4 regions of the Streptosporangium sp. NBC_01639 genome follow, and region 1 is predicted to be linked to each of the others. Evidence: riboswitches for the same ligand, from Rfam matches in the RefSeq annotation. Region 1 holds a riboswitch; each other region holds the start of a gene.
The links. A riboswitch is a leader RNA that binds a small molecule or an ion and turns the genes downstream of it on or off. The one in region 1 is predicted to bind cyclic di-AMP.

Region 1 (5,755 bases):
CTCCGGACACCTTTTCCACCAGGTCCCGGGGGATGTCGATGTCCGGGATGGCCGCGGCGAGCCGGCGGGCGTGGGCCTCGCTGGCGAGGACCATCACCCCGGCGTACACCGGCGCGTCCAGCGGGGTGGCCTCACGCCACCGCAGCAGGGCCTCCGTGGAGAAGCTGACCTGGACGAAGACGAAGTCCGCCGCCCGTTTCCAGGTGGGCAGCGGGCGCAGAGCCGCCGCCGTGCCGACCCGGAACGGCCGGGTCCCGGCGAACGCGGCATCCCGCGCGGTGGCGCGGACCTCCTCGATCATCGCGCGCACGTTCAGTTCGCCGGTCCGCCCGCCGGAGGTGGGTTTGTCGCCGTAGACGAAAAGGAACTGGTCGACCCCATAGGCGGCGGCGGTCAGCAGGTCCCGGCGGAAGCCCAGCAGGTTGCGGTCGCGGGAGTTGAGACAGGCGATGCTCCGGCCTCCCATCGCCTCGACCTCGTGTGCCACGGCGACGCTGGAGACGGTGGCCCGGCCGATGTGGTTGTCGGGGATCAGGAACGCGTCGGAGACCTTGGCCAGTGTTCCGATCTGGTGCCGGACGTGCTTCAGGTCGGGCCGGGTCGGCGGCTCGACCTCGCAGATGACTTCAAACCGGTGCTCGATCACGGAGGTAATCTAGATCGGCAGCCGGCGGACGTTCCCACCGGGGGCGTCCGGTCCGCGCCTTCGACCCCGTCCTCGCCCCGGCACCGACTCGCCGCCGGGGTAGGTGAAGGACGACCGGGGGAGCAGAGGCCCCACACGATCTGCAGCGGGGCGGCGGGACGCGAGGCGTAGCCCAAGCAGGGAAAGAATCTCCGGAATGGTGAGATTTATAGTGCTGTGCACTATTTGTCGGCTTGTGTCGGGTATATGGGTATAAATCCATTCCGTACGTATGTCGGAAGGGGGCATGGGTCATGAGCAGACCCGCAAGCCTAGAACACCATCCTGATCTCATCGAGATGCGAGAGAGGTACGAGCGGGCGGGCTCCAGCAGGCCGGCCCAGGTGACCGAAGGGCTCACCATGCTCGCGGGGCTGTACCTGGCGATCTCTCCCTGGGTGGTCGGCTTCAACGGCCTGTCCAGGCTCTCTGTGAGCAACCTGGTCACCGGTGTGGCGCTTGCCGCTCTGGCCACGGGGTTCGCTTCGGCCTACGGCCGGACCTACGGGCTGAGCTGGATCGTGCCGATCATCGGGATCTGGACCATCCTGGCTCCCTGGCTCACGGGCTCGGCGACGAGGGCGACGATCTGGAACAACGTCATCACCGGCCTCGTCATCCTGCTGCTCGGTCTGGCGGCGATGGCGCTGGCCGCCCGGAAGATGCCCAAGCTGCCAGGAGGCCATGACAGCATGCCTGGTCGGGGCGACATGTCAGGTAGATCTGATATGCCTGGCCGAGGCGACATGCCAGGCAGGCCTGACATGCCGGGGAGATCCGACATGCCAGGTAGAGGGGACATGCCGGGCAGGCCGTAGTCCGGTGCGGGGCGGTGTGGCGAGTAGTGATCGCCACACCGCCGCCGTGTGTCCGGGTGCCGGGACGCCTCTACCGATGCGATGCCCGGATCTCCGCCGTCGCCCCGTCCGGGTGCGATCACCGTGCCGGGCACGGGCCGACCTGGTCCGCATGCCGGGCCGGAAGCCGGGTGCGGGCCGGCCTGGTTCGTTTGCCGGGTCGGAAGGGGGACTGGTGGGTAATGTAATGCGTTTGAGGTGTTTGGGGCTCTTGTGGGTTTTTGTCCACATGGAACCTTCCGGGCCGGGAAGGGCGTAAGTGGCGGCGGAAAATCCGCCCGACGCGTTCCAGGAGGCAGCGATGACACCACCCACTCCGCCCGCGGCGATCACGGCGGCCTCCGTCGCCGCGCTGGCGCTGATGAGCGGCTCGCCGGTGGCGGCCCTGGCGCCGACACCCGTGCCGAAGCCGACGCCGACCTCCTCGGACGGACACCGGGTGGCGGAGCAGGACATGAAGTACCTGATCCAGGCGCACCAGAGCAACCTCACCGAGATCGCCGCGGGCAGGTCCGCGCAGGGCAAAGGGAAGTCGAAGGAGGTCCGCTCGGCCGGGGCCCTTCTCGCCGCCGACCACACCAAGCTCGACAGCGGGCTCCAGCAGGTCGCACAACGCCTGAAGGCGACCCTGCCCACGCAGCCCACGGCGCGCCAGCAGGCCAAGTCCAAGGAGTTGGACGCCCTGTCCGGCGCGGAGTTCGACAGGGCCTGGACCAAGTGGATGATCTACAGCCACCGCACGGCCCTGGTCGCGACCAGGAAAGAGATCGACAAAGGGTCGGTGCCACAGGTCAAGGCGCTCGCCAAGGCCGCAGAACCGATCTTCCAGGCCGATCTGAACCGGCTGCTCGCCGTACAGAAGACCGTCGGGGCCCTGAGGCGGGACCGGCCGGAAACGATCCTGAGGATCTCCCTGCCGTCGGCGACGAGGTGACCGCCTCACCCGTCCGGCCGGATACCGTCGATTTCCGCCTGGTCTCGGGGGCTAACTGTCGCTCGGGGCGCCGACACGCCAAAATTGGTCCGTGGTCAGGATCGGATCGGTAGGGATGGGCGATTGTGAGCGCGGGCAACTTCCGCCGGTGCTGGGCCTGCTGTTCCCCGACGGCGGTGAGGGGCGCACGCTTACGACCGCGTTGCCGCCCGGAGACGTGGTGTGGGCCGATCCCGATTACGCGGGGCCGACGGCCGGCCAACGTCCGGCGTTCTGGCTGAGCGACGAGGCGGTCGCCGGTGAGCTCTGGACCGAACTGCGGGGCGAGCACGGGCGTTCGGGCCTGTGGCCGGTGCTGCTTGAGGACTCCGTCCAGCCGTGGTCGGCTGGACAGATCGCTCCGGACGCGGTCGCCGAGATCGACAACTACCATCCTGCCGCGTTCATGGCCGAGGTGTGGGCCGACTGGACGGAGAAGGTCCATGCCGACCAGCTGGAGCTGCTGGACCCGTTCGGCCCCCGGTGCCCCGGCCCGGCTCCGTCCGGCCAACTCGCCGCCGATCCCGGCGTGGTCGCCGACTGGTACGCCGGGATGGTCGCCGAGCGCAGGACCCCGCTCGGGCTGGTCGCGGCGGAGCGAGGGGCGGACGCGCTGGCCGTCATGGGCTGGCAGGGCGCACTGAACCACAACGAGTGGATGGTCCCGCTCGCGGCCGTGGTGCGGAGCTGGGAGGACAGGTTCGGCGTGCGGGTGGTCGGCATGGGCTTCAACACCCTGGACCTGAGCGTCGCCGCTCCTCCGGTCACCCCGGAACACGCCCTGCACGTCGCCGCCGAGCACTGGACGTTCTGCCCCGACAGCGTCATCTACAGCGCGGGGACGCTGGTCGACTACGCGGAGCAGATCAGAGGCAGGAACGCCTGGTCGTTCTGGTGGGACTGACCGCCCACGCGGTGTCCCGAGGGCCGCTCCGGGTGGCGGGCGAGGGAGATCGTGCGGGGTCCGCGGACTCGGCGGGGGTCCAGGGCGCCGGACGGGGCCACGGCGGGAACCGGGCCGTGGCGGGGTCGAGGCGAGGGGGACTGGCAGGGTCGGGACGAGGGAGTGTGGCGGGGGCGAGCCGAGGGGGACGCAGCGGGGTCGGGACGAGGGGGCGTGGCGGGGCTCGGGGCGGGAGCGGACCTCCATGACCGTGGCTTTGCACGGGGCCCCTCCGGCGCTTGTGGATCTTCTCAAAAGCCTGGATCAACCCGCTGATGTGTCATTCGGCTGATCGATGGGCCGGTGAGGAGGTAAAAAGAACCGTTGACCCAGGAGTCGGTGCACCGATCTCCGTGGTCCTCATATCGATCGTGGAAATATTCGTCGAATCATCCCTCCTTTGGCTATTCTCGGGAAGAATGCCCAGGTCGGAGGCTTGATCGGCGGATGTCGCCCATTGGTCCCCCCGACGGTCGCGGCCGATCCGACACGCCGGTCGGAAGGTCAAGTGACGGCTAATAGGGCTTTCTTGGCCGATAAAGGTAGATCTTCTGGGTCTGTCATGGGTTTTGTTTTGCTTTGTCCTCGAATGGGCGCTAGTGTCCTATTTGTGTTCGGTTGGCGACCTGCCCTTCAGCAGAAGGAGCGGCCGGCCGACGTCGAATCCCGGAAGCCGCCACGGCCAGGGGAACCGGGGACCCACTTCTTGGGGTGAATCCGCCGCGACCATGCGGCGGTAGGGCAACTCCACCGCCCGAATCCGTCAGCTAACCCGGTAGACGAGATGGAGAGGACATCACTCATGGGACGCTGTGCTCCCTTCCCGCTGGTACCCGCCTCATCCGTATCAGCCCGCTAAGACTTCCTTGCCGCGCTAGAACGCGGCGCCCCCCAACGCGCCTCGCGTAGTGCCCGGGATCGCCGGCACTCCTCTCTCTCTGTGAGCGCGTATCCGCCTGTGCCCATCTGCGTGGCACCCGCGCTTCCCCGTTCCCTCGCGAAAGAGTCTCTCTCCCATGCGCCTCTCCCTTGGCATACGCAAGAACCGTTACATCGCCGCCGCCCTGCTCGGTGCGAGCGTCCTCACCTCCACGGGCGTCGTCTCGATGCTCCCCGCCACGGCCGAAACCGCCTCCGCGACCCTCCCCATCGCGGTCAAGGGCGCGTCCCTGGCGACCTCCACCCTGGTCAAGTCCGGCTCCTCGACCCCCGGCTCCGAGTCCGGTTCCGAGGTCGTCCTGCTGAACGGCTCGACCAAGGCCTCCTACTTCTGGGACGACTCCTCCGGCCGCGCCGGCGACACTGGCCTGCCCGCGAGCGGCAAGCCGATGCAGAAGGGCATGATCGCCAGCCCGAGCTGGCCGCTGATGACCGAGGGCTACGTCGTCTACAAGGGCAAGAAGGCCAAGTTCTTCGTCGGTGACCGCGGTCCCGGCGTGCCCTCCAGCAGCGGCGTCATGATCGACCTGGACGCCAAGACCTTCGCCGAGCTGACCGGCGGCACGTTCAACTCCGAGACGCTCGGGGTGGACGGCAACGGCGGCGCCGGCCACATCGACGTCGACTACGTGATCACGAAGTGGGGCACCGGCCCCGGCAAGAAGAACCGCCCCGTGCCGTTCTCCGCCGGCGCGTGGGGCCGCATCGACAACAACCCGGCCACCCCGCCCAAGGTGGTCAACAAGTAGTCGGTACGAGCCCCTCCCCGTGGGCATCGGCCGGCCCGTCCGCCGGCCGTGGACTGGAGCGGTCCCGTGCAGGGGCCGCTCTTGCCGTCGTTTCTACCGAATGACATTCTGTTGCGCATGACCAGCGTGGTATCCGACAGCACCGGCGGGGGAGGGGTGCCATGACCCTGCGCGCTCCGGCGAACGGCATCGAGCTCGCCTACGACACCTTCGGCCCGCCCGGAGAGCGTCCGCTTCTTCTGATCATGGGACTGGGCGCCCAGCGCATCCACTGGGACGACGATTTCTGCGCGCTGCTCGCCGATCGCGGGCACCACGTGGTCCGCTTCGACAACCGGGACGCCGGCGAGTCCACCCATTTCCGCGAGGCCGCGGTGCCCGCCTCCGGTGCGAGAAGGCCGGCCCCCTACCTGCTGGACGACATGGCCGACGACACCGCCGGGCTGCTCGACGCGCTCGGCTGGGAGTCCGCCCACGTGGTGGGCGCCTCGATGGGCGGCATGATCGCCCAGTCGCTGGCGATCCGTCACCCGCACCGGGTGCGCAGCCTCACCTCCATCATGTCCACTCCCAGCCCGCGCGCCGCCCCGCCGACCGAGGCCGCGATGA
Region 2 (5,755 bases), 4.3 Mb from region 1:
GGGACGCCACCAGGATGACCGCGAAGATCTGCGGGATCGCCACCTGCTCCTAAAGGGTAAAACGGCCAAAAAGGTGAGCTGATCCTTACTTGTTCTGTACTATTCCGCCCAGGTCTTTGCACTGGGGAGGCGGCAGCGTGGCCGTGGCGGGTATGCCGGTTGGGTTCGGGCGGATGCCGATTGCCGCAGGGTTGGCTCTCGCGTTCCTGCTGTTACCGGTCGGCGGTGCGCTCGCGGAGCCGAAACCGACCGCGGCCGCGGCCAAGAAGAGGCTGGAGAAGCTCAACGACCAGGCCGACAAGATCGTTGAGAAGTACAACCAGGCCGGCGAGAACCTGAAGAAGGCCCGGAAGAAGTACGCGACGCTGGACGCCGACCTCACTCGCCGGAACGCCAAGGTCGCCGGGCTGCGCAAGGAGCTCATCACCATGGCTGTGAGCTCCTACCAGCTCGGCGGCGTGAGCGGCTGGGAGGGCCTGGTCAACCTGCCCGACCCCGTCACGCTGCTCAGCGGCATGGCCGCGGCCGATCAGATGTCGGCCTCCCGGGCCCTGGCGCTGAACGCCTTCGACGCGGAGAACAAGGCGCTGAGCGACAACCGCGACAAGGCCAAGGTGGCCCTGTCGGAGGCCGACGAGAAGCGCGACGACCTGGCCGACGCGAAGGCCAAGGCCGACAAGATGGTGAAGGAGCAGACCCGCCTGCTGAACAAGCTCAACGCCTTCCAGCCGGGAAACCCCAACAGCACCGGGCTCCAGTACAACGGCCCGGCCTCGGGCAACGCCAGGGCCGCGCTGAGCTTCGCCTTCGCGCAGATCGGCAAGCCGTACCGGTACGGTGGCACGGGACCGAGCGGCTGGGACTGCTCGGGCCTCATTCAGGCCTCCTGGCGCAGCGGCGGTGTCAGCCTCCCCCGCACGACCTGGGAGCAGTGGAGCTGGGGTGCGAGCCGTAAGGTGTCGATGAGCGAACTCCAGGCGGGGGACCTCATCTTCAGCGAGGGTCTGGGCCACGTGGGCATGTACGCGGGCAACGGTAAGGTCGTCCACGCCCCCCAGACCGGAGACGTGGTCAAGGTCGTCCCGCTGTCCTCCTACGGCCGCCGCGTGGTCGGAGCCGTCCGCCCGTAGGTCACACCGGCACGATGCCGGTCCCGGCGCCGCCGAGCGCCGCTGTGGCGGCGTCGGCGACGGAGCCGATGGGCGGCCGGTGCCCGCCCATCGTGACCGCTTCCGTCCAGCTGGCGACTCCGTCCAGCTGGCGACTCCGTCCAGCCGGCGGCTCGGGTCAGGCGCCGGCGATCGCGGGCTGACGCCGCCCTGGAGCGCGGGCTGACCCCGCGCCGGTCGACGTCGAAGTCCCGCCACCCCGGTTCGGGGCGCATGGCCTGTCCGGTCGCGGAGAGACCCGGCGCCGGGAGAGACGGCTTCCCGGGGACGACGCGACGGCCCCGGCCTCGCGGGACCCGCGCTGCCGGCCGGCTCCGCCGTGCGGCGGCACCGATCCGCTCCGTCGGACGCCGCGGTCGTCTCCCGGCGCACCGCGGCGGTCCGAACGCGGGGGCGTACCGATGACGGCGGGCTCCGGGCGATCCCCGGCCGTTCGCCGCCTCACATGATCAACAGCCGCTCAACCGACTTCGCCGAAGCTCCGGGGTATCCCAAGGCGCCCCTTGGCGGGGCGATGCCGGTCGTTCTACGAGCCGGGAAACAAAGATCAAAAACCGGAAAACAAAGATCACACCCAATGTGATGAAAGTTACAGAAGTAATGTGCTTTTAGATCTTGATGCAGTGAATGTGACGAGAGTCATAGCCCAATGGGGGAGCCGCATATCACGCGGTGATCAAGAGGCCGGGAAGGGGCTTACCGATCTCCATATTCATGGCATTGCTTTGCCGAAATTTTTGGTTCGCGGTAACTTCTGGCGGCGCGGTGACATGCCATGTCACCGCATTGTGTGACTGCTCTCCGGAGTAGGCATCGCGCTAGAAATCCAATTGGCCGCTGCTCCCCTAAGGGGTTGATCCCCATGGCGGCGGCCTGCCGAATCCGTGCAGCCAGGAGGCACGGAACCGGGGACCCAAAGGCCTTCGCGTAAGGCCAGGGGTGAATCGGCATATGTCATGCCGTAGGGCGACTTCCCTGCCCGAATCCGTCAGCTAACCCGGTAGGCATCAGTGGAAGTCCCAAGGAGAAATCCTGTCTACCACCCTGCGTAACCCCCGTCTGTCGCGCCTTGCCCGCCTTTCCCTGGGCGGTGCCGTACTCACACTGGCCGCTTCGTCGGGAGCGGTCGTACTGGGATCCACAACGGCACAGGCGACGGCCGACACCGGGCCCACTCTCCAGGTCAGAAGCACCGGCTCTCAGGCTGAGAGCACGGTCAAGGCCTCCGCCGGCACCGCGGCGCGCAGCAGCGCCAAGAAGGCGAAGGCCAAGAAGACCACGTTGAGCAGGGCCGCACTGCAGAAGGTGAAGGCCGGTAAGGCGGTCTCGGCGGCCAGGAAGCAGATCGGCGATCCGTACCGGTGGGGAGCCTCCGGTCCCGGCGCGTTCGACTGCTCCGGGCTCGTCCAGTACGCGTGGCGCAAGGCTGGGGTGACCCTCCCCAGGATCACGACCAGCCAGTACCGCGCCGTCCGGAAGAAGGTCTCGTGGCGCAGCCTGCGCCCCGGCGACCTGATGTTCTTCTACGGCAAGGGCCACGTGGGCATGTACGTCGGCAAGGGCAAGATGGTGCACTCGCCGAGCAGCGGCAAGACGGTCCGGACCGTGAGCCTGAAGGGGTACTACAGGTCCTCCTTCGCCGGCGCGGTCCGTCCCGGCGGCTAGACCGAGGAAATCGGCCCAGTCCGCCCTCCGTGGAGACACCGTTGGCGAAGTAGATCAACGGAAACGGCCTCGTGATCACTGGCGTGATCGCGAGGCCGTTCCGTGTGTGGAGCCGTATGCCGATCCGGCTGCACCGCTGAGCTTGTTCTTCTGTCCTCCGGATTTTTGTAGCGCTGTGAGGGTGCGGCCGCGTGCGACGGTCTTGCCGACGTCGCAGCGAGGCGTGGGTCGACGGTCGCCGAGATGCGGACGTGCGGTTCAGCCGGTCCGGAAGGCGTCGGCGTTGCGTGCGCACCAGGCGGCGAAGGTGCGGGGCTTGCGCTGGAGCAGGCGCTCCACGGTGTCGGTGCGGAATCCGGCGGTGTCGGCGCGCATGAGGTGGAACCCCTCGGTGATGGCCTCGGCCAGCGCCGGAGGTGCCCCTTGGGGGAATCGGGAGGCGACGGCCTCCTCTGCGGTGGTCACTGCCCGGACCGCGATGTCCCGGCCGACCGCCGCGGCGAGGATCTCGACCTGTTCGGTGACGGTGAACAGCTCCTCGCCGGTGAGGACATACTCCTGGCCTTGGTGGCCGTCGCCGGTCAGCGCCAGGGCGGCGACGGCGGCGATGTCGGCGGGGTCGATCGGCGCGTACCGGCCGGGGCCGGCCGGATCGAGGACATAGTCCGCCTCGCGGATGGTGGGCAGCCAGTCGAAGGCGTTGGTCATGAAGCCGCCGGGCCGCAGGAAGGTGGCCGGGATGTCGGAGGCCCGGATGGCCTGCTCGCGTTCGTGGTGCCAGCGACCCATGGCGGGCATGGGGTCGCCGAGCACGTTGAACGAGGACAGGTGCACGATGTGGCGCACCCCTGCGGTCTGGGCGGCGGCCACGGCGTGCCTGGTGTGGTCGAGGCCGATGCCGGGGGTGAGCAGGAACAGCCGGTCGACTCCGGCGAAGGCGGGCGGCAGCGTCGCCGGGTCGCTCAGGTCCGCCACGACGCGTTCGGCCCGCTCGGGCAGCGTGGCGGCGCGGGCCGGGTCGCGGACCAGGATGCGGAACGTCACGCCGAGCTCGTCCAGTTGGTGGACGAGCTCGCGGCCGATGTTCCCGGTGGCGCCGGTGACGAGTATCATGAAGATCCCTAAATCGTGTACCGGTTAACGAACGAGAAGAACGTTAACCGGTACACGATCTACCGTCAACCGCACCCTGGCGTCACCGGAGGTCTCGACGTGCCCGAGTTCCTGGACCTGCACAGCAAGATGTCCAAGGCGCTGCGGGCGGCGGCCGAGACGGCCGTACGGCGGCACGGGCTGCACCTGGGGCAAGATCACCTGCTCGCGGTGCTGTGGCGGCAAGACGGCCGCACTCCGGGCGAGGTCGCCGCCATGCTGAACGTCACCACCCCCAACGTGGTCAAGGCGGCAACCCGGATGGCCGCGGCCGGCCTGCTCACCCGGCGCCGCGACGACCGGGACAACCGGCTGGTCCGACTGTGGCTCACCGACGCCGCACGCGCCCTGCAAGCCCCCATCGAAAAGGAACGGCGGCTGCTCGAAGAGCAGGTCACCGCCGACCTCACCGATGCCGAACGCGAACATCTCCTCAGCGCACTGACGAAGATCCACCGCTCGGCGGCGGCCTTGCTGAACGCCCCCGCTGATCAACGCAACCCGGCCGTCACCTGACGCCACGATCTCCAGGGCCTTTTCCCCGAGCCCGGTCTGCTCTGAGCATCGCCTTGATCGTTTACTTTGCCGGCGGCGTCTCCTCCGTGGACGGGCGGGGCCGCTCCATGTCCGTCGAGTAGCATCGATCCCTGTGTCCGTCCCGAGAGGGCGCCGCGCCGTGCTCACCGGGATGCTGGCGCTGATCGGCGCCGGCCTGCTCACCGGGGCGGAGCCGCCGTCGCGGGAGACGCACGGCCCGTGGCCGGGCGCCGCCACCGTGGTCCGCGGTGAGCACTCCGTCGTGATCGGCCACCATGTCCCGCCCGCCCGCCTCCGTGACCTGGCCTCCTGTGCCGACCGCGCGCACCGTGCCGTCGGGCGGATCTGGGGACCGGTCCGGGCCGTGATCCTCTTCCCCGCCACCGACGCGGAGGCGGCGGAACTCGCGGGCGCCGGAAGCACCCGCGGGCTGGCCGCGATGGCCACCTCCGACCGGGTGATCGTCCTGCCGTCGGGCTACGCGAGGCTCACCGGGACGGGCCGGGACGTGGTGGTGGCCCACGAGCTCACGCATGTGGCCACCGGCGCGACCAGGGGCGGCCGGGTGCCGATGTGGCTGTCGGAGGGCTTCGCCGACTACGTGGGATACCGCGACTCCGGGATCGGGGTCCGCGAGGCCGCCGCCGAGCTGGCCCAGGAGGTGCGCGCGGGGCTGCTGCCCGCCCGGCTCCCGGTGGCCGCGGACTTCGCCCCCGGTGCCCCCAGGCTCGCACAGGCCTACGAGGAGGCGTGGCTCGCCTGCCGCTACATCGCGGAGCGCTTCGGCGAGAAGGCACTGGTGAGGCTCTACGGTAGCGATGTCGGCAGCGCGCTCGGCCTGTCGCAGGCGGAGCTCACCGCCGCCTGGCGTGACCACCTCCGGGAGGAACTGGCATGACGCAGACCATGACGGAGACGCGCCCGCGCAGCCGGGCGGCGGGGTGGGCGCTGGCCGCCCTCGGCGTGGTCACGCTGGCGGTCGTGGCGTTCACCACCCCCTGGCGGGCGCTGCCCGCCTCCGCCCCGTCCGTCGTCCCGGACCCGGCCCGCGATTTCACCCCCGGCCAGATCGCCCGCGCCGGCGCCTTCGACGCCGCGGTCAGCGCGCCCGCCTACCTCTCGCTCGGCCTGACCCTGGTGGCGGCCGGGGTCCTGGTGGGCACCCCGCTGGGCGCGCGGCTCGCCGGCCGGCTGAGGGGCCCGTGGTGGCTGAGGGTGCTGCTGGGCGTCCT
Region 3 (5,755 bases), 3.4 Mb from region 1:
TGCTGCTGCCGCGACTGCTCGCCGGACCGGGCTCCCGGGTCGTCACGGTCTCCAGCGACGCCTACAGCCTGGGAAGGATCGACTTCGACGATCTGGGCCTGGAACGCCGCTACCGCCGGTTCTCGGCCTACGGCAGGTCGAAGCTCGCCAACCTGCTGTTCACCCTGGAACTGCAGCGCCGGGCGGGGGGACGGCTGCTCAGCGTCGCCACCCACCCCGGCGCGACCGCCACCGGCATCGTGAAGACGGGTGTGCTCACCGGACCGGTCAACGCCCTCATCCGGCTGGTGCTCCAACCTCCGGACAAGGGCGCGGCCCCCTCCCTCTACGCCGCCACCTCTCCCGAGGTGACCGGAGGCCGGTTCATCGGCCCCGGCCCGAAGACGCTGACCCTCTCCCCCAAGGCGCTGGACGAGACGGTCGCCCGGCGGCTGTGGGAGACGTCGGAGGAGCTCACAGGCGTACGATTCGAGGCGCTCACCCAACACTCGTAGCCCATCGGAGCCACCTTGCGTCTCGACCCCAGACGAGAGCGCGCGATTCTCGACGCGACCATGGAACTGCTCTCCGAGGTCGGTTTCGAGCGCATGTCCGTCGATCAGATCGCCAGGCGCGCCAGTGCGAGCAAGGCCACGATCTACCGTCGCTGGCCGGGCAAGGAGGCCCTGGTGGTGGATCTGGTCCGCAACCACCTGGAGATCGGCGTCGCACCGCCGCCCGACACCGGGTCGATGCGCGGTGACCTCGTGGCGGTGGTGGGCGGATTCTGCCGGACCCTGGAGCAGCAGCACGGCCTGGTCTTCGGGCTGCTCCCGGCCCTGCTCACCACTCCCGAACTGGCGGCCGCCCTGCGTGAGCACGTGCCGCGCCCCGACATCACCGGCACCACCCCGCTCCTCGACCGCGCCCGCGACCGGGGCGAACTGCCGGGGAGGGCCGATCCCGGCGAAATCAGAACGGTCACCGAGGCCCTGGTCTGGCACCGGCTGCTCATCGTCGGCAAGCCGCTGGACGAGTCCTTCGTCGCGGACACGGTCGACCGGGTGCTGCTGCCGCTGATCCATGCCTGGACCGAGCCCAGACGATGATCGAACCGAGCGTTTTCGCAGGTAAAGCGGCCATCATCCAAAAGATCTACGATGATGGCGAAACCGTGGGGCGAAGCGGGTGCGGCCCCCCGGCCCTGCGGCGCCCCCGTCGGCCGAAAACGCCTTACCCGCAGGCGTTCCCGGCTCCGGCCGAGCCGCCGGCGCGGAGTTGTCGATCTTTGGGGCATGCCAAGCCCACCCCCTCGATTCGGGCTTATTCCCAAGCCAGGGCAATGTGCCCTACTTGTAATCGTTTGTCCTTTTCGCGTAGCTTCTAGTCATCCCTGGTGAACGTCCAAGTCCATCAAGGTCTATGCGTCACCATTGCCCGTCCGTGCTCCCTCTGAGCGGATGACTCCGCTCGATGGACACGGCCGCCGAATCCGCGGGTCTCGCGGAACCGGGGAACCACTTTTTTGGGGTGAATCGGCGCTTTCGCGCGCCGTAGGGCACTTCCCAGCCCGAACCCGTCAGCTAACCCGGTAGGCGGCATGAGAAGCGAAGCAAGGAGTTCTCCCCTCATGGCCACAAACCGCCTCACTCCCAAGTCCCGCAACCTGGCCCACGTCCTTCTCGGGGCATCCATCCTCGTCGGCGCCGGCACCCTCGCGGCTCCCGCGGCCCTGGCAGAGGCCCCCGGGCAGAGCCCGTTGAGCGCTCCCCCGGCAGAGGTCGTCAAGACCGTCAAGTCTCCCCTCGAGCTTCAGGCCGAGCGCCTGCCCAAGGTCACCGCCGCGAAGGTCCTGGACATCGCCGCGAGCCAGATCGGCGTCTCGGAGAACGCCCAGGGCGGCGGAACGAAGTTCCAGTCCTGGTACGTGTCCTCCCCGCGAGCCCAGGAGACCGTCGCCCGTGACGGCGGCAACCCGCAGGCCTACGCCAACGCCTCCTGGTGCGCGATGTTCGTCTCCTGGGTCGGCGACCAGGCCGGCATCCGGCCCACCGTCGGCTGGGACGCCTACACCGTCACCTACGCCCAGTGGTTCAAGAACAACGGACACTGGGGCACCGTCGCCAAGCCCGGCGCCGTCGTGTTCTACGACTGGCAGGGCGGCAAGAGCATCGACGGGATCGATCACGTCGGCTTCGTGAAGAAGGACAACGGCGACGGCACGATCAGCACGATCGAAGGCAACACCGGCAACGGCAAGGTCGAGGCGCGCGTCCGGCCCACCTCCCAGGTCGTCGGCTACGGCTACCCGGTCTACAGCGGCTGATCCTCCGGCGCCGCACACCACGGTCGCCCGACTCCGGTCCGGCGGACCCACCGGCACCGAAAGGGGCCCGGCTCATGGCGGTTTCAAGGGGTCGTCGCAACACCGCTGGTGTTAGGCAGTAAGTAGATCACGCAAGCGCTCGGCTGGGGTGTCCCAGTCGAGCGTTTTGCGTGGGCGGCCGTTGAGTTCTTGGGCGACGTGTTCGATGTCCTCGGGCCCGTAGACGCTCAGATCGGTGCTTTTGGGGAAGTACTGCCGGAGCAGGCCGTTGATGCTTCTATGTCAAGCGGCGAGCTGGTGGCGGGTGATCTGGTGCTGCCAGGTTGCTCGATCGTCGGTCATCGCTCGGTGGATGACGTCGATGAGGTGACGCTGAAGGATCCGGCGGGCCCCGCGGGCGCCTTTGGTGGGTTCGTGACGGGACAGGAGTTGTTGTGCAGCGGGGTAGAAGCGTTTCTGCACGATGGCCGCGGTGTAAATCACGCTGTTGAGGCGGCGGTTGCCGCCTCGGTGGAGGCGATGGCGTTCTTGGGCTGAGGAGTAGACCGGGATCGGAGCGCAGCCGGTGTAGCGGGCGAGCTTGGCCGAGCTGGCAAAGCGGGTGATGTCACCGATCTCCGCGATCAGAACCGCCGCGGAGATGTGGCTGATCCCGGTGATCTCCAACAGTCTGGGTGCCAGCGGGGTGACGAGTTCCCTGATCGTGATCTCAAGGTCGCGGACGCGTCGGTTGAGATCGGCTATCTCAGTGGTCATGTCGGTGAGCGTCCGGTGGACGTGCATGCCCAGCCGTGCGGCGTCCAGCAGCGTGGTCAGCGAGGTCAGGCCCTTGGGGCGGGCGAGATCGCCCGGCGTGTGGTCGAGCCAGACGTGCAGGTGCGCCTTGAGCTGGTTGATCACCATGGTGCGGCGCTTGACGAGATCAGCACGGTAGTCGACCAGGACACGCAGCTCACGCACGCGCTCGTCGATGCGGTGGCGATCCAGGCCCGGGGTGGCGATAGCGGCGTGGGCGGCCGCGGCGGCGTCGATGAGGTCTGACTTGGAGCCGGTGGCGGCGTGTAGTTTGCGGTGGGCGGCCGTCAGGCGGGTGGGAACCCAGACCACCTCGTGGCCGGCGAGCAGCAGGCCGTCGGCCAAGCGGCGAGCGAACCCACGGCCGTCCTCGATGGCCCAGGTGACGGGCGTGCCGTCGGTGATCGACCGGATCCACTTCAACAGAGCGGTGATCACGAATGCGTCGTTTTTGACGGTCAGTGGCTTGCCGATCCGTCTGCCGTCGGCACCGACGGCCACTGCGACGTGGACGTGCTTGTGCGGGTCGATCCCCACGGTCACCATCGAGTCGTCCTCTCCTCTGCTGTCATGGGACGGGACAGACCGCGAGGGCCCTGGCCGGGGGACAGACCTATTGCGAGTTGACGGCTCAGCAGGCTTCTATCAAGTCACTCCCGGTCAGGGCTCTCGCCCTGCGGGCCGTCGTGGACAGATCAACGGAAAGCCTTTCGGCACGTGTTCTCCGAGTCACCCAACGGCCCGATCGGAGCATCTCCCGTCGAAGAAGCCCCGCGCGACCCACCCTGCACCAATAGGTGTTCTCGTTGGTGCCGCGCTGCCAGGGCGAGTGTGGGTCGCAGAAGTAGACGGCCATGTCGGTGGCCATGGTGAACTGCTTGTGCCGGGCCATCTCGCAGCCCTGGTCCCAGGTCAGTGACCCGCGTAGGTGGGTCGGCAGGGTCGACATCGTCTGGATCAGTCCGTCGCGGACCTGCTCGGCGTCATGGCCATGGGGCAGGTGCACCAGCATGGTGTAGCGGGTGGTCCGCTCGACCAGGGTGGCGATCGCGGACCGGTTGTTCGCGCCGATGATCAGGTCGCCCTCCCAGTGGCCGGGCACGGCACGGTCTTCGACCTCGGCGGGCCGGTCGGCGATCATCACCATCTCCTCGACGAACCGATGCTGCCGCTGCCCTGGCTGGCGTTGCGGTTTGCGGCGGGCCCTGCCGGTCCGCAACGCTTTTTGAACCTCGCGTTTGAGGCCGCCGCGGGCCTGAAAATACAGGGCTTGGTAGATCGTCTCGTGGCTCACGCGCATGCTCTCGTCATCGGGGAAGTCCTTGACGAGCCTGTGGGAGATCTGCTCGGGAGACAACTTCCGTTCCAGACCTTGTTCGACCTGCTCACGCAACACTCTATGGTCGACCAGCTTGCAGGTCTTGGGACGGGCCCGCGCGGCGGCAGCGGCCCGGTGAGCCCGGTGAGCCCGGTGCGGCAGGTAGACACCCTCGAGCGAGCGCCGAGCGATCTCACGCGAGACCGTCGACTTGTGCTTGCCGATCTCCTCGGCGATCTCGGTGACCGTCTGCTTGTTGATCAACCCGTCGGCGATCGCCAGCCGGTCGACCTGCGACAGATACCGGCTATGAACCTCGGCCTCGACAGGATCGATCATGGAAACCTTGTAGCGGGTGCCCGAGCCCGAGTCCACGACCGTGCCGTCGGGATAGACCCGTGTGTCGCTGGACTTGCGGACACCCCTGCGCCAGTCCCGTCCGGTGCGTGGATGTACGCCCACCTCCCGCGCGGCCCGCGCCGATGGCCAACCCTGCCCGATCAGCTCCAGGAACCGCCGCTTAGCCGCTTCCTTACCCGCAGGCTTCGCCTCGGCCGCCATCACCCCGGCACTGACCAGGATCCGCCGGGCAGTCCCATGACTCAGCCCAGCGGCGATCGCCGCCCGGTTGACGCTCCCCGACTCCGCGAAGACCGCGAGCACCCGCCGGCGATGCTCGTCGGTCACCACGGTCTTGGCACGCCCCGTCCCCCGACCACCCGCCCGCGAGATCGCATACGCACGCGAACTCGGCAAGCCCAACGCCGTCGCTGCGGACCGCACCGAAACCCCGGCATCGATCAGCCTCAACAACTCATCGCACTCACGCGATGACCCCTCCGACAACGACATGGTCGTCGCAACTCCTCAGATCGAGGTGTTGCGACGACCACATGAACCCGCCCTCGGCGGGGCCCTTTCCGGCATCCGGCCCCGCGCCGTACGAGATCCCGCTGTCCGGAACCACCGGGCGCCCGCTTTCCGGGACAGCGGCTCTGCCGCGCCGAATGTCACAGTATGTCACTGTGTGATGGGAGCGCTCCCAAAAACCTTTCTGAGAGGTTTGCGAGGTGTGATGCCGTTAATCCCCCACTGACAGGCCAGATGTAACGGTTGAGTTTCGGCATATTGACGTCCTGGTTGCCTATCGTCCACTCTTCGTGGGAGCGCTCCCAAAACTTTTTGCGGGATCTACCCCATCGCGCACCGCGTTTGTCGGGGACCGATGCGCGATGTCACCTCCCATCGATTCGGACGACCACCTGAGAGGGGTCCGTAATGTTGAACAGCAAGCGGCATGGCAAGCTCGCCGCGGTCACGGTGATGGCGGCCACCGC
Region 4 (5,755 bases), 440 kb from region 1:
GGGCTGAGCCTCCGTAGCGCAGTCGCATCAGCCAAGGAGTGAACGTCGACACCGTCCGCCGCATCCTGGCCGCCGACGCACTCAAGCCCTGGCAGTACCAGTCGTGGATCTTCATCCCTCGAGGACCTGCGGACCCGGATCGAGCGACACGACCAGAAGGGGTCGAACCTTCAGCAGCACGATGACTGCGACCATCAGCCAGCCGTGGACCCTGCCGCACAACCCGAAGGATTTACGGCGCAGGACATTAGTTAGTCCGCCGTTTCGGCTTCACGATGGGACATATCGTGGCAGCCTGTCGCGGAGGCGCTAGCCACGGGGGGCATCGGCATGGCCGTGGAGCGGCAACGGGATGACCTTGCCGGGCTCTTGTCGGAGTTGAAGCAGCGCAGCGGCCTGAGCTATGCGGAGTTGGCCCGGCGGACCTACACCAGTAGCTCCGCGCTGCATCGCTACTGCACCGGGCGTGGCAACCCGCCGGACTACCAACTGGTGGCGAAGATCGGTCAGGCATGCGGCGCCTCCGGCCAGGAGCTGAACGACCTGCTACTCCGGTGGCGGTGCTCGACCGGGAAATCTCCGCAGCCGTCGCGACCGATGAAGGACCCGCCCGCCATAAGGGCAAGCAGGCCACAGGCCGCCGGTCGGCGCCACAGGCGGTTGACGGTCGGGGCGCTCGCCGCGCTTGTCCTACTCACGTTCCTCCTGGTCCATTCGAGCACGCCGAACACGACTGGTGTCGCGTCCACCGAACCGATTGCCGCTCTCTCCTGGGTGACGGATCCGGATTCGGTGCCCTCGGCGCTGTTCGGCGTGACGACGAACAGCACCACCGGCGCGATGCCGTCGTTCAGGGTTGGCAGCGTGCGGTTGTGGGACAGCCACACGCGATGGGCGAACCTGCAGCCGCAGCGGGACCGTTTCGATTGGGCCACGCTCGACAGGCTGGTCGACGGTGCGCGGCACGCGGACCTGCCCGCGCTGTTCGTGCTGGGCGGTACGCCGCAGTGGGCAGCACCGAACTCGCCGAAAGGCGCCTACCCTGATGGTTCGCGTACCGCGCCGCCGGACGACCTAGCCGACTGGGACCGATTCGTCCGTGCTCTCGTCGAGCGATATCGGGGCAGGCTGGAAGCCTACGAGTTGTGGGCCTATGCCACCGACCCGAGGTTCTACTCTGGGTCGGTCGACACTCTGGTGGAGATGACGCGAAGGGCAGCGACGATTGTGCGTTCCGCCGACCCCGACGCTGTCATCGTGTGCCCCTCCATGGGACAGCTGTGGCAGGCCAAAGGGCGCGACATCCTGCGCAGGTTCGCCGAGCTGGGAGGCTATGAGCACTGCGACGCCGCCGGCGTGAAGCTGCACCAGCGCCACGCCACCGACCCGCCGGAGACGCTCGTGCGGCTGCTCACCGAGATTGACAGCACCATGCACGCGGCCGGCGTCCATCCTGCGTTGTGGAATACGGGCACCACGTATGACATCCCCCTGCAGGGCTCGCTCGATCGGCGACGCTCCGTCGACTACGCGATGCGTTTCTATCTCGCCGGGCTCTACGGCAGAGAATTCGGCCTGGCGCGGATGTATTTCTACAACTGGGGATCCGGTCGGCTACCGCTGGTGCTGCAGGCGGAGGGGACCCCGCCGACCGGGGCGGGACTCGCGGTGGAGACGCTCCAGCGGTGGCTGGTCGGGACCCGGCTGCGCGGCTGCGGGCAGGGGTCTCCCGCAGGATTGCCCGGCAACGCGTGGCAGTGTGAGTTCATCGACGAGACGGACCGCCGATTGATCGTCCGCTGGACCCATACGGGTACGGCGGATACCACTGCGGGCCCCGGTGCCGAATCACTCACCGGCATCGACGGCACGACCGCAGCGCTGCGACCAGGCGACTCGATTCGGGTGACCGAGACGCCCTTGCTGATCACTTATCGGGCCGATGATGCCGTCCCGCGCTCGGGACGAAATGGCTGGTAGTCGCGTGCACGGATGTCCCACCACGACACGGGACGATGAACCGCTTGTCACTCGTGGCCACCGCCGGAGACGGTGGTGGAGGCATCGCAACTGCGGTGCCGAACACGGCAAGGGGTGGTTGGCATGAACCGATGGAGGTCGGCCGCTGTCACGGCTTTGGCTTCGGTCGTCGCACTGTCCGTTGGGCCCGCGGCACATGCTGAAATGACAGAAGATCGAGAGTTCGCCGCGGCGAGCAAGTGTGCATCAGGACCGGGGTATCCGGATTACTCCTACACCTTCGGCTCTCCCTACAGCTTTACGTTCGGATCGACCAAGGTGAAGCATTCACAGCTGCGTATCTCGGACAAGAACGCTGCCACGGTAACGACCAAGTGGAAGGGAATGAAGATCTACCTGGAGCGCACCGACGGGCGGATCTGCGGACCGAAGACGGTGGTCTCGCAAGGGGACGGCACCTACTTCGCGGGGGTCCAGTACCTGTCCAATCCTGGATACGGTGTCCGGGCGTGCGTCAAGTACCGCACAGGCGACGTCAAATGCGGCGAGTGGAAGAAGGAATAGCCGCAGTACACGGAGGCGAGGCACCCGATGCGCCGGGTGCCTCGCCTCCCGTTCACGCGGCGCCCCACTGCTCAGGACTGGGCCGCGAGCGTCGTGGGGGCGGGTGCGGCGGCGAGCTTGGCCTGCTCGATGGAGAGCTTGACGCCCTCACGGTCGGGGCGGACGGCGCCGGCGAAGCTGTCACGGCGCCAGGCGGTGAGCTTCTCCTCCTTGACCACGTCGCCGGTCTGCGGGGCGTGGACCATGTAGCCGGGCTTGCTGATCATGCCGACATGGCCGAGACCGTGGAAGAAGACCAGGTCGCCGGGCTTGAGGTTCTTCCAGGAGACCTTCTTGGAGAACGCCGCGTACTGGTCGTAGGTGACGCGGGGCAGCTTGATCCCGGCGGCGCCGTAGGCACGGAGCATCAGGCCGGAGCAGTCGAAGCCGCCGTGGCCGGTGGCGCCCCAGACGTACGGCGTGCCACGTTTGGACAGGGCCCACTTCACGGCCTTCTTCCAGGCGGGGACCGGGGCCTTGGCGGTGAGGGCCTCTTTCAGCTTGGCGCCGGTGAGCGTCTGCGTCCCGGTCGCGGGCTTGGGAGGGGTGAGCATCGGGATCTCGGCCGCGGGCTTGGCGCCGGGGATCGTCGGAGCCTCGGCGGCGGGTTCGGGGGAGGGGAGGGGGGCGTCCGCCAGGGCGAGGGAGGGGGTCGCGAACACGGCGGCGCCGGCCACGAAAAGGGGCAGGACACGGGGGTAGATCTTGCCGGACAAGATGGTTCCTTCCATAAGGCCGGCCGGGTTAGCTGTCGGGCTCGGGCGTGGAGGCCGCCCTACGGCGCGAGAAAAGCGCTGATTCGCCCCAAGGGATCCCGTGCAGGCGGCCTGAGACACGGCTCCGGCATGCGGAGCGATGTCCCGGGCGGCCGTGGACCCCGGAAGTGGTTCCCCGGCTCCGTGCAGACCGAAAGGGGGGACGACCTGCACGGATTAGGCATCGGTTCGAATGCAGAGGACCATAACGAAACTTCACGAAAGGGTCAAGACCGCGCAAAAGCGGACAAAACGATCAGGGGGTTTTGCGGGCGCAGACTGTCCGATGGGTGAGATGGGTGTTCGTCTACCGAGACGGGGCGGTAGGGTTCCGGTATGGACGCGCGTAACATTCGCCTGGCAGTCATCCCCGGAGACGGGATCGGAGCAGAGGTCGTCACCGAGGGCCTGAAGGTCCTCGAAGCGGTCGGCGCGAAGGTGGAGACCACCACCTACGATCTTGGCGCCAAGCGCTACCACAAGACCGGTGAGATCCTTTCCGAGACGGTCCTGGACGAGTTGCGGGGATACGACGCGATCCTGCTCGGCGCGATCGGCGACCCCAGCGTGCCCCCGGGCATCCTGGAGCGCGATCTGCTACTCAAGATCCGCTTCGAGCTCGACCACTACGTCAATCTCCGCCCGGTCAAGCTCTTCCCCGGGGTCGAGTCCCCGCTGGGCAAGGCCCGCCCCGAGGACGTCGACATGATCGTCGTCCGTGAGGGCACCGAGGGGCCGTACGCCGGGGCCGGCGGCGTGCTGCGCCGGGGCACGGCGCACGAGGTCGCCACCCAGGATTCGGTGAACACGGCCTTCGGCGTCGAACGGGTCGTCCGTTACGCCTTCGACAAGGCGCTCGGCCGGACGCGCAGGAAGCTGACGCTGGTCCACAAGACCAACGTGCTCACCTACGCCGGTGACCTCTGGGCCCGCACGTTCGACCGGGTCAGCCTGGAATATCCCGACGTCGAGACCGACTACTGCCACGTCGACGCGGCCTCGATGTTCTTCGTCAGCCAGCCGGAGCGGTTCGACGTGATCGTCACCGACAACCTGTTCGGCGACATCCTCACCGACATCGGCGCCGCCATCGCCGGCGGCATCGGCCTGGCGGCCAGCGGCAACGTCAACCCCGACCGCACCGCGCCGAGCATGTTCGAGCCGGTGCACGGCAGTGCCCCCGACATCGCGGGCCAGGGCAAGGCCGATCCGACCGCGACCGTCCTGTCCGTCGCCATGCTCCTGGACCACCTCGGCCTGTCCGGCGAGGCCGCCAGGGTCGAGCAGGCGGTGGCCGATGATCTGGTCGAGCGGCTGGCCGGCCGGGCCGGGCGGACCACCGATGAGATCGGCGACGACATCGCCGCCCGAGTAACCGGCTGAGAGAGCCGCCTTCCTCCACCTCAGACGCGCCTGGCGGCTCTCGAGCCGCCAGGCGCGTCTTCGTCTGTCCCGGCCCTGCCGGTTTGCGACATCAATGCAGTAGTTTCCCGTTAGCCGGTCCATTGCAGAATGGACTCAACGGCAGACCATCACAAAGAGAAGGATTTCCGTCATGACCACCGCTCAGAAGCTCAGCTTCGACGTGCAGCCCTCCGACCACGCGCGCACCGCAGCCGAGCGCGAGCAGGTACTGGCGAACCCGGGTTTCGGGCAGACCTTCACCGATCACATGATCTCGATCGACTACACCGAGGGCGAGGGCTGGCATGACGCGCGGCTCATGCCGTACGGACCACTGAGCCTGGATCCGGCGACCGCGGTCTTCCACTACGCCCAGGAGTTCTTCGAAGGACTGAAGGCCTACCGCCAGGAGGGCGGCGCGATCGCGTCCTTCCGGCCGTACGCCAACGCCGCCCGGTTCAACCTGTCGGCGCAGCGGATGGCCATGCCGGAGCTGCCCGAGGAGACGTTCGTCGAGTCGCTGGAGCTCCTCGTCCAGACCGATCGCGAGTGGGTCCCCACCGCCCCGGGCCATAGCCTCTACCTGCGCCCCTTCATGATCGCCACGCAGGCCGCGCTGGGTGTCAACTACCCCTCCAGGGAGTATCGGTACATGGTGATCGCCTCCCCGGCGGCCGCCTACTTCGGCGCCGAAAAGGCCGTCTCGGTCTGGCTGTCCACCGAGTACACCCGCGCGGCCCCGGGCGGCACCGGCTTCGCCAAGTGCGGCGGCAACTACGCGGCGGCCTTCGTGGCCCAGCGCCAGGCCGTCGAACAGGGCTGCGCCCAGGTGGTCTGGCTCGACGCGAACGAGCACCGCTATGTCGAGGAGATGGGCGGGATGAACCTGTTCTTCGTCTACGGCGACCGTCTGCTCACCCCGGCCCTCACCGGCACGCTCCTGCCCGGCATCACCCGCGACTCGATCCTCGCCCTCGCCGCCGACCTGGGCCTGACCGCCGAGGAGGGGCGCC

Region 2: it holds a riboswitch for cyclic di-AMP, as region 1 does, so the genes downstream of both, OHA77_RS07940 (C40 family peptidase) here and OHA77_RS29930 (hypothetical protein) in region 1, are expected to answer to the same signal.
Region 3: it holds a riboswitch for cyclic di-AMP, as region 1 does, so the genes downstream of both, OHA77_RS04260 (CHAP domain-containing protein) here and OHA77_RS29930 (hypothetical protein) in region 1, are expected to answer to the same signal.
Region 4: it holds a riboswitch for cyclic di-AMP, as region 1 does, so the genes downstream of both, OHA77_RS28070 (C40 family peptidase) here and OHA77_RS29930 (hypothetical protein) in region 1, are expected to answer to the same signal.

The regions. Positions count from the first base shown of each region.
Region 1 covers NZ_CP109272.1:6,577,917-6,583,671, forward strand. Annotated here, with positions in the region: gene OHA77_RS29910 (methylenetetrahydrofolate reductase) at 1-646, opposite strand, end outside; gene OHA77_RS29915 (SPW repeat protein) at 985-1,503, shown strand; gene OHA77_RS29920 (DUF4142 domain-containing protein) at 1,844-2,476, shown strand; gene OHA77_RS29925 (DUF4253 domain-containing protein) at 2,568-3,419, shown strand; cyclic di-AMP (ydaO/yuaA leader) riboswitch at 4,106-4,255, shown strand; gene OHA77_RS29930 (hypothetical protein) at 4,475-5,146, shown strand; gene OHA77_RS29935 (alpha/beta fold hydrolase) at 5,308-5,755, shown strand, end outside.
Region 2 covers NZ_CP109272.1:1,786,343-1,792,097, reverse strand. Annotated here, with positions in the region: gene OHA77_RS07950 (hypothetical protein) at 1-53, shown strand, start outside; gene OHA77_RS07945 (NlpC/P60 family protein) at 174-1,130, shown strand; cyclic di-AMP (ydaO/yuaA leader) riboswitch at 2,034-2,191, shown strand; gene OHA77_RS07940 (C40 family peptidase) at 2,451-2,834, shown strand; gene OHA77_RS07935 (NAD(P)H-binding protein) at 3,093-3,947, opposite strand; gene OHA77_RS07930 (MarR family winged helix-turn-helix transcriptional regulator) at 4,047-4,502, shown strand; gene OHA77_RS07925 (hypothetical protein) at 4,636-5,421, shown strand; gene OHA77_RS07920 (M48 family metallopeptidase) at 5,418-5,755, shown strand, end outside.
Region 3 covers NZ_CP109272.1:957,069-962,823, forward strand. Annotated here, with positions in the region: gene OHA77_RS04250 (oxidoreductase) at 1-494, shown strand, start outside; gene OHA77_RS04255 (TetR/AcrR family transcriptional regulator) at 510-1,088, shown strand; cyclic di-AMP (ydaO/yuaA leader) riboswitch at 1,454-1,591, shown strand; gene OHA77_RS04260 (CHAP domain-containing protein) at 1,610-2,305, shown strand; partial or broken gene OHA77_RS04265 (IS30 family transposase) at 2,417-2,587, opposite strand; gene OHA77_RS04270 (IS110 family transposase) at 2,588-3,646, opposite strand; gene OHA77_RS04275 (IS30 family transposase) at 3,732-4,757, opposite strand; gene OHA77_RS04280 (ABC transporter substrate-binding protein) at 5,697-5,755, shown strand, end outside.
Region 4 covers NZ_CP109272.1:6,137,182-6,142,936, forward strand. Annotated here, with positions in the region: gene OHA77_RS28055 (hypothetical protein) at 1-115, opposite strand, end outside; gene OHA77_RS28060 (helix-turn-helix domain-containing protein) at 331-1,980, shown strand; gene OHA77_RS28065 (hypothetical protein) at 2,104-2,544, shown strand; gene OHA77_RS28070 (C40 family peptidase) at 2,616-3,299, opposite strand; cyclic di-AMP (ydaO/yuaA leader) riboswitch at 3,302-3,532, opposite strand; gene OHA77_RS28075 (3-isopropylmalate dehydrogenase) at 3,675-4,721, shown strand; gene OHA77_RS28080 (branched-chain amino acid aminotransferase) at 4,894-5,755, shown strand, end outside.